2 regions of the Streptomyces sp. ITFR-6 genome follow, and region 2 is predicted to be linked to the other one. Evidence: riboswitches for the same ligand, from Rfam matches in the RefSeq annotation. Region 2 holds a riboswitch; the other holds the start of a gene.
The links. Region 2 has a riboswitch for cyclic di-AMP ahead of RLT59_RS13825 (C40 family peptidase). Riboswitches for the same ligand answer to the same signal wherever they lie in the genome.
Positions count from the first base shown of each region.

Region 1: linked by a shared signal. The riboswitch ahead of RLT59_RS08300 (M23 family metallopeptidase) and the one ahead of RLT59_RS13825 (C40 family peptidase) in region 2 are both predicted to bind cyclic di-AMP.

Region 1 covers NZ_CP134612.1:1,855,208-1,859,275, reverse strand. The annotation lists gene RLT59_RS08305 (M16 family metallopeptidase) at 1-967, shown strand, start outside; cyclic di-AMP (ydaO/yuaA leader) riboswitch at 1,179-1,344, shown strand; gene RLT59_RS08300 (M23 family metallopeptidase) at 1,358-2,161, shown strand; gene RLT59_RS08295 (GntR family transcriptional regulator) at 2,347-3,057, shown strand; gene RLT59_RS08290 (HPr family phosphocarrier protein) at 3,268-3,549, opposite strand; gene RLT59_RS08285 (bifunctional acetate--CoA ligase family protein/GNAT family N-acetyltransferase) at 3,722-4,068, shown strand, end outside.
Region 2 covers NZ_CP134612.1:3,111,623-3,115,690, reverse strand. The annotation lists gene RLT59_RS13835 (C40 family peptidase) at 1-1,023, opposite strand, end outside; gene RLT59_RS13830 (hypothetical protein) at 1,381-1,734, shown strand; gene RLT59_RS13825 (C40 family peptidase) at 1,758-2,948, opposite strand; cyclic di-AMP (ydaO/yuaA leader) riboswitch at 2,947-3,112, opposite strand; gene pcrA (DNA helicase PcrA) at 3,368-4,068, shown strand, end outside.

The DNA.
Region 1 (4,068 bases), 1.3 Mb from region 2:
CAACCGGCTCGACGAGATCCCGCACGAGCAGGCGAACCCGGCCCGGCGCGCGGCCAAGCAGCTCTCCAAGGAGCTCTTCCCGGCCACGGCCCGGATGTCGCGGCCGCGCCAGGGCACCGAGAAGACCGTCGAGCGGATCGACTCCGCGGCCGTGCGCGCCTTCTACGACGCCCACGTCCGCCCGTCCACCGCGACCGCCGTGGTCGTCGGTGACCTCACCGGCATCGACCTGGACGCCCTGCTCTCCGACACCCTGGGCGACTGGTCGGGCAACACCGCCGCGCCCCGTCCGGTCCCGCCGATCACCGCCGACGACACCGGCCGGGTGGTCATCGTGGACCGCCCCGGAGCGGTGCAGACCCAGCTGCTGATCGGCCGGATCGGCGCCGACCGGCACGACAGCGTCTGGCCGGCCCAGGTGCTCGGCACGTACTGCCTGGGCGGCACGCTGACCTCCCGGCTCGACCGGGTGCTGCGTGAGGAGAAGGGCTACACCTACGGCGTGCGCGCCTTCGCCCAGGTGCTGCGCTCCTCGGCCCGGGACTCCGCCTCGGGGGCGACCGGCGCCGCGATGCTCGCCATCAGCGGCTCGGTGGACACGGAGTCCACCGGACCGGCGCTGGAAGACCTGTGGAAGGTGCTGCGGATCCTGGCCGCGGAGGGCCTGACGGACGCCGAGCGCGAGACGGCCGTGCAGAACCTCGTGGGCGTGGCACCGCTGAAGTTCGAGACGGCCGCCTCCGTCGCGGGCACCCTCGCGGACCAGGTCGAACAGCACCTCGCGGACGACTACCAGGCGCAGCTGTACGCGCGCCTGGCGGAGACCGGCACGGTGGAGGCCACGGCGGCCGTGGTCAACGCCTTCCCGGAGGACCGGCTGGTCACGGTCCTCGTCGGGGACGCCGCACAGATCAAGGAGCCCGTCTCGGCTCTCGGCATCGGAGAGGTCTCGGTCGTCACCGGCTGAACTGCCACCGCCCCCGACAGCGGGGCGGGGGCGAGGCCCTGGCGGGTCGTCTGCCGCCAGGGCCTCCCTTTATGTCCGCTTTGGTGGAGAGGTTGCCTGTCTGCCCTGTGGGATGCGCTACAAAACCGCCTGTCCGTTTGGTGCGGGGAAGTGCCCCCGCTTAGCGTCGGCGCGGCTGTCCGTCACTCGTATGCCGCATCCGCGACGTACCGGGCAGCCATCGCCGAGTCCCCGTCAGGCGCGAGCCGGGGGAGCCGGGGACCCACGCAGTCCCTGGGGTGAATCGGATGCCCACGCCTCGACGAGGCCGGGACTCCGTAGGAGACCTTCCTGCTCCGAACCCGTCAGCTAACCCGGTAGGCGAGAAGGAAGGAAAGGACCAGCCACTTCATGGCGTTCACCCGTGCCACGGGGAAGCACCGTGCCCCGTGCCGTATGACGCGCCGCGGCGCGAAGGCGGTCGGCATCGCGACCCTGGCGACCACCGGAGTCATCGGCTCGCTGGCCTCCCCGGCGCTCGCCGCGGACACCGAGGCTCCCGCCGCCGACACCGGCCTCTCCCAGATCATCGCCATCGAGGGCGACCTGGCCGAGCGGATCGACGCCCAGGCGGACGCACAGCGGCACCAGGCCGACGCCGCCGCCGAGGCGAAGGCCAAGGCCGAAGCCGACGCGAAGAAGAAGGCCGAGGCGAAGGCCAGGAAGGCCAAGGCCGAAGCCGCCAGGGCCAAGAAGGCCCGCGAGAGCGAGGCGCGTGCCGCCCGCTCCGCCGAGCGCGCCCGGCTGGGCACCTTCCAGCTGCCCGTCGCGGGTTCCTACGTGAGCACCGGCTACAAGTCCAGCGGCTCCCTTTGGTCCTCCGGCAGCCACTCCGGCATCGACTTCCACGCCGCGTCCGGCAGCTCCGTCGTCGCCGTCGGCGCCGGTACGGTCGTCGAGGCCGGCTGGGGCGGCGCGTACGGCAACAACATCGTGCTCCGGATGACGGACGGCACGTACACCCAGTACGGCCACCTCTCCTCGATCGCCGTGTCCGTCGGCCAGAGCGTCGGCCAGGGGCAGCGGATCGGCCTCTCCGGTGCCACCGGCAACGCCACCGGACCCCACCTCCACTTCGAGGCCCGCACCACCCCGTCGTACGGCTCCGACATGGACCCGGTCGCGTATCTGCGTGCCCACGGCGTCACCGTCTGACCGACGCGAAGCATCTCACCGAAGGCCCCGGCGACGCGCCGGGGCCTTCAGCCGTACCCGCGTCCGGAACCAAAAGATATTCATGAATTTCCGCCCGGCATCGGAAATGCGTCCGCATTGCAATAGAGTCACAGGACAGGCGTCGATCGGCCGCGTTTCGCGGGGATTAAGGCGGAGGTTCGGACATGCGCATTCCGGCGCATTCGGTATGCACGGCAATCCGTGACGACATCGTCTCCGGTGTCTTCGAACGCGGCAGCCGACTCACCGAGGAAGTGCTCGCACGCCGTTACGGGGTTTCCCGCGTCCCGGTGCGTGAAGCGCTGCGCACCCTGGAGTCCGAGGGCTTCGTGGTCACCCGCAGGCATGCCGGGGCCTGCGTCGCAGAGCCCGACGAGCAGGAGGCGGCGGACCTGCTTGAGGTCCGGATGCTGCTGGAGCCGCTCGGCGCGGCCCGTGCCGCCCAGCGCCGCACAGACGCCCACCTCAAGGTGTTGCGCGGCCTCGTCAGGCTGGGCCAGGAGCGGGCCCGCCGGGGCGAGGGCGAGGATCTGCGCTCACTGGGCGGCTGGTTCCACGAGACCCTCGCCCAGGCCTCCGGAAGCCCCGGCTTGATCGCCCTGCTCACCCAGCTCCGGCACAAGATCGCCTGGATGTACGCGGTCGACCCGCCGGCCCGCCCCGCCGATTCCTGGGCCGAGTACGGGGCCATCGTGGACGCCGTGGCGCGCGGCGACGCGGAACGGGCGAGGGCGCTCGCCGCCCAGCACGCCGAGCGGGCCACCGCCGCGCACCGGCTGCGCCGCCCCGGCCGCCCCGCTGCTCCGGCCGTACCCCGGGCCGGCCGGGTGAGGACTTCGCAACATGCCGTAAACACCCAGGGCGGCCGTCGTTAACAATTACGCCGTATAAAAGAAGTAGCTATTCGCCGAAGCGTTCTGGTGCTGTCCATTCCGTTGTTCCGCTCGCCGTCCTGAATTATTTCCGGCGGCCGGACCATATGGGTCGCAATGGACGGCATTCTCGTGCGAACGCAAAAGCCGCGGCTCCCGGTCGGGGGTGCCGCGGCTCTCGCGCAGGAATTCCAGGCGGTCGTGACCGCTGGGTCAGACGGTCTCCGGGAGCTCGTCGAGCCCCTCGGCGACCAGCTTGGACAGACGGTCCAGAGCGGCGTCCGCGTTGTCGGCCTCGGACGCGAGAATGATCTCCTCGCCGCCCTGGGCGCCGAGCCCGAGCACCGCGAGCATGGACGCGGCGTTCACCGGGTTGCCGTCGGCCTTGGCGATGGTCACGGGGACGCCGGAGGCCGTGGCGGCACGGACGAAGATGGATGCGGGGCGGGCGTGCAGGCCCTCGGCCCAACCGACGTTGACGCGGCGCTCAGCCATGGTTCTGCCCTTCACGAATCAATGGTTGTCTAGACCAGTCTCTCATGCAGTGCGCGATGCTCCGGCCGACCCGCGGCCCGTCCGCGGACCGCTTCCGCCGTCGGCCGGCCACCCCCAGACTGCCCCGGCCCCGACCCCCACGCGACCGCTGGCGGAGCCGTACGCTTTGCCCATGGAGCCGTCTGTGGAGCAGAGTCCGCATCACGCCTACCCCGGCCACTGGGAGGCGGACGTGGTGCTCCGCGACGGCGGCACCGCCCGGATCAGGCCGATCACCACGGACGATGCCGAACGGCTGGTCAGCTTCTACGAGCAGGTCTCCGACGAGTCGAAGTACTACCGCTTCTTCGCCCCCTACCCCCGGCTCTCCGCCAAGGACGTCCACCGCTTCACCCATCACGACTACGTCGACCGGGTGGGACTCGCCGTCACGGTGGGCGGCGAGTTCATCGCCACCGTCCGCTACGACCGGATCGACGCCACGGGCAGGCCCGCCTCGGCCCCGGCGGACGAGGCGGA
Region 2 (4,068 bases):
GGGCATTTCGTCGACCGGCGCGATGCGGACCGGGGCTCCGGGGCGCGGGGCGTGGATCATCCGGCCGTTGCCGATGTAGAGGCCGACATGGCTGACGCCCGAGTAGAAGAACACCAGGTCCCCCGGAGCGAGTTCGGACCTCCCGACCCGCTGACCGGCGTTGATCTGGGTGTACGTGGTCCGGGGCAGCGAGACTCCTGCGGAGCGCCAGGCGGCCTGGGTGAGGCCGGAGCAGTCGAACGAGGAGGGGCCGGTGGCGCCCCAGACGTACGGCTTGCCGAGGGCCCCGTACGCGAAGGCGACGGCGGCCGCCGCGCGGGCGTTCGGAGCCTGCGCCGAGCCGCGCGGGGCGCTGCGGTCGGCGTGGCCCGCGCCTCGGCCGCCGCCGTCGGAGGCGTCGTAGGCGGCGCGCTGGGCGGGGGAGAGGCGGGCCAGCAGTGTGCGGGCCTCCGACAGCTTGGCCCGGACCGTCGCCCTGTGCTTCTGGAGGTCGGCCTGGCGGGCGGTGAGCTCGGCCAGCTGCCCCGCCGCCTCGGAGCGCAGCTGCGCCACGTCCGCCACCTGGCGCCGCACGGCGCGGAGCTCGTCGGCCCGGCCGGACGCGGCCCGCTCCACGTAGGAGGCGCGCTGGAGGTACTGGTCGGGGTCGGAGGAGAGGGCCAGCTGGAGGGACGGATCGAGGCCGCCCGCGCGGTACTGCGCGGCGGCGTACGAGCCCAGCGCCTCGCGCGAGGTGTTGAGCCGCTCGGTCCTGCGGGCGGCCTCGTCGCGCAGCGCGTCGATCGACTTGGCGGTGGCGGCCGCCTTCACCTTCGCGCCGTTGTACTGCTCGGTGGCGACCTCCGCCTCCCGGTACAGCCTGTCCACCTCGGCCTTGACCTGGGCGGCGGTGGGCGTCGGCTCTGCGTGCGCGGATCCCGGCAGTGCGGCAGCGGTCGCGGCCCCGGCGAGGGCGAGGGTCGCTGCGGTGCGGGCAGCAGAGCCGGTGTACGGGCGCTGCTTTGGTTTCCGGTGCGCGGCCACGAGGGCGGTGGTCCTTCCTGTCGACTGCCCGCCGGGGCCTACCGGCGGACCCGCCCGGTCCGGCGGCGGGTCACCAACAGGGGGAGCGGCCCGCCGCCGGATCTCTCGGCGGGGCGACCGGGCGGCGCCGTCCGGGTGCGGAGCGGCGGTGATCCGGTCACCTGGTAGGGACGCTAAACCCGGGGCACGGGGAAGAGTCGTAATGACGCTTATTGCCCGAATTTGGCGGTGCGTTGTTTCTGAATGACAGGAAAAATTGCACCAGAGCCAGGCAATTGGTGCATTCATCATTCAAGCGGCCAGTAAGTAGCACCTCACTGCGGAGGCCTGCTAAGGGCAGGGCTAGGGTGCGGAACCATGCGTGTACTCATCGATGTCTTCGTCGCTCTTCACATCATCGGAATCGCCGCCCTGCTGGGAGGTTTCCTCACGCAGATGAAGGCGATGAGCGCGGGGACGGCCCGGTTCGTACCGGGGATGCTGCACGGCGCGCTGACCATGCTGGTCACCGGAATCGCCCTGGTCGGGCTCGACCAGGCCGACGACCACCCCGTGAACAACGTCAAGATCGGCATCAAGCTGCTGATCCTCGTCGTCATCCTCGGGCTGGTCTACGTCAAGCGGGACGAGGAGAAGGTCGAGAAGGGCCTCTTCGCGGCGGTGGGCGGACTGACGGTGGTCAACATCTTCATCGCCACGCTCTGGACCTGAGCGCCCGCCGCGGCGACGACGGTCTAACCGGGGCGCACGCTCCCGTAGATCGGCATGTAGTAGATCGACTCCTCGCGCACATTGGCCCCCGGCTTCGGCGCGTGGATCATCATGCCGTCGCCCTTGTAGATCCCGACGTGGCTGATGTCGTTGTAGAAGAAGACCAGGTCCCCGGGCTGAAGGTCCTCCGTGGCGATCCGGGTGCCGACGTTCACCTGGTCCCAGGTGGTCCGGGGAATGGTGACGCCCGCGGCCTTCCAGGCCGCCTGGGTCAGCCCCGAGCAGTCGTACGAGGACGGGCCGGTCGCCCCCCAGACGTACGGCTTGCCGATCTGGGCCCTGGCGAACGCGAGGACCTTCTCGGCCTTCGTCGTCGCGCTGCTGTCCGAACCGGAACCGGTGCCCGTGCCGGAACCGGTGCCGGAACCGGTGTCCGAACCCGTGCCCGTACCGGAGCCCGTGCCGCTGCCGCCGGCCTCCTTGGCCTTGCGGTCGGCCTCCGCCTTGGCGGCCGCCTGCTTCTTCGCCAGCTCCTTGGCCTTGCGCGCGGCCTCGGCCTTCTTCTTCTCCTCCAGCTCGGCCAGCCGCGCCTTCTCCTGCGCGGTCAGCTTCGACAGCAGCGTGCGCGCCTCGGTCAGCTTGTTCTGCACGTTCTGCTTGCTGGTGCGCAGCTTGGTCTGCGACGCGGTGAGCGTCTCCAGGCTCGTCACCGCCTCCGCCCGCTTCTTCGACGCCTCCGCCTGCTTCGTACGGAAGTCCGTGACGGCCTGCTGCTGGTTGGCGGCCATCCGGTTCATCAGGTGGGTCTGGTCGAAGAACGACTGCGGGTCGTTGGCCAGGAAGAAGGTGGCGGTCGGCGCGAGCGCGCCGTCGCGGTACTGGGCGGCCGCGTAGTTCCCGAGCGTGCGGCGGGCGTCGTTCAGCTTGTCGGCGCGCTTGGCGATGTCGTCCAGCAGCCCGTCCACCTTGGCGCGCTGCGCGGCGGACGCCTCTTTCGCCTCGTCGTAGTGCTGGGTCGCGGTGCCCGCCTGCCGGTAGAGGTCGTCGACCTTCTTCTGGACGTCCTCGATGCTGGGCTTCGGGGCCGGGGCCGCCAGCGCGCTCTGCGTGGACAGCAGGGTCACGGAGGCCAGAGCCGCCGTCGTGAACCCGATGGCGGGGGTGGTGCTGCGCACCCGGAGGCGCGGTTTCCGATGCGATGCCAAGACCGGCATTTCCTTCCGTGGACCGCCTACCGGGTTAGCTGTCGGGTTCGGGCGGAACGGAAGGCTGCCCTACGGTCCTGGTGGGGGGTTGCGGACCGATTCACCCCGGTGCTGCGTGTGGGTCCCCGGTTCCGGACCCCGTACGGGCGGCCCGGATTCGGCGTGGACGCCCGCTCGGCGTGGTTCGCCTCTGGGGGTACGGCCGTCCGAACGAGCACGCTAGCCAACTCATGGTGTCGCTGTGAAGGTTGATGTTCGATATGCCCGATACATTTTCGTGACCTTGCGGAACCCGCGCCGCACGGCCGGGCGCGGCCCGCCCTTTCCCTACGCAGGGTGCTCCGGACATCGCCGTGTGTGGCTCCGGAGGTACGGGTTCTGCCATGCGGGCCCGGGGTGTCAGTAGGGCCGCCTAGACTCGGACAGCGATGAGCAGCCTCTTTGACGACAGTTTCCTGGCCGGCCTCCAGCACGCGGAGGACGGGCCCCCGCCGCCCCCCGAGGACTCCGCACCCGAAGCGGTGCCGGAGGACCTCTTCGGAGGCGTGTTCGACGGGCCCCCGCCGCCCCGCGACGCGTACTACCGCGACGGGGCCCACCGCCCGGTCATCGACGCCGCCGCGCTGCTCGACGGGCTGAACACCGAGCAGCGTGCCGCCGTCGTGTACGCGGGCTCCCCGCTGCTCATCGTCGCCGGGGCCGGTTCGGGCAAGACCCGGGTGCTGACGCACCGCATCGCCCACCTGCTGGCCGAGCGCGGGGTGCACCCCGGCCAGATCCTGGCGATCACCTTCACCAACAAGGCCGCCGGCGAGATGAAGGAGCGCGTCGAGCAGCTCGTCGGCCCCCGCGCCAACGCCATGTGGGTCATGACCTTCCACAGCGCCTGCGTCCGGATCCTGCGCCGCGAGTCGAAGAAGCTCGGCTTCACCTCCTCGTTCTCGATCTACGACGCGGCGGACTCCAAGCGGCTGATGGCCCTGGTCTGCCGCGATCTCGACCTCGACCCGAAGCGCTTCCCGCCGAAGTCGTTCACGGCCAAGGTGTCGAACCTGAAGAACGAGCTGATCGACGAGGAGACCTTCGCCGGACAGGCCACGGACGGCTTCGAGAAGACCCTCGCCCAGGC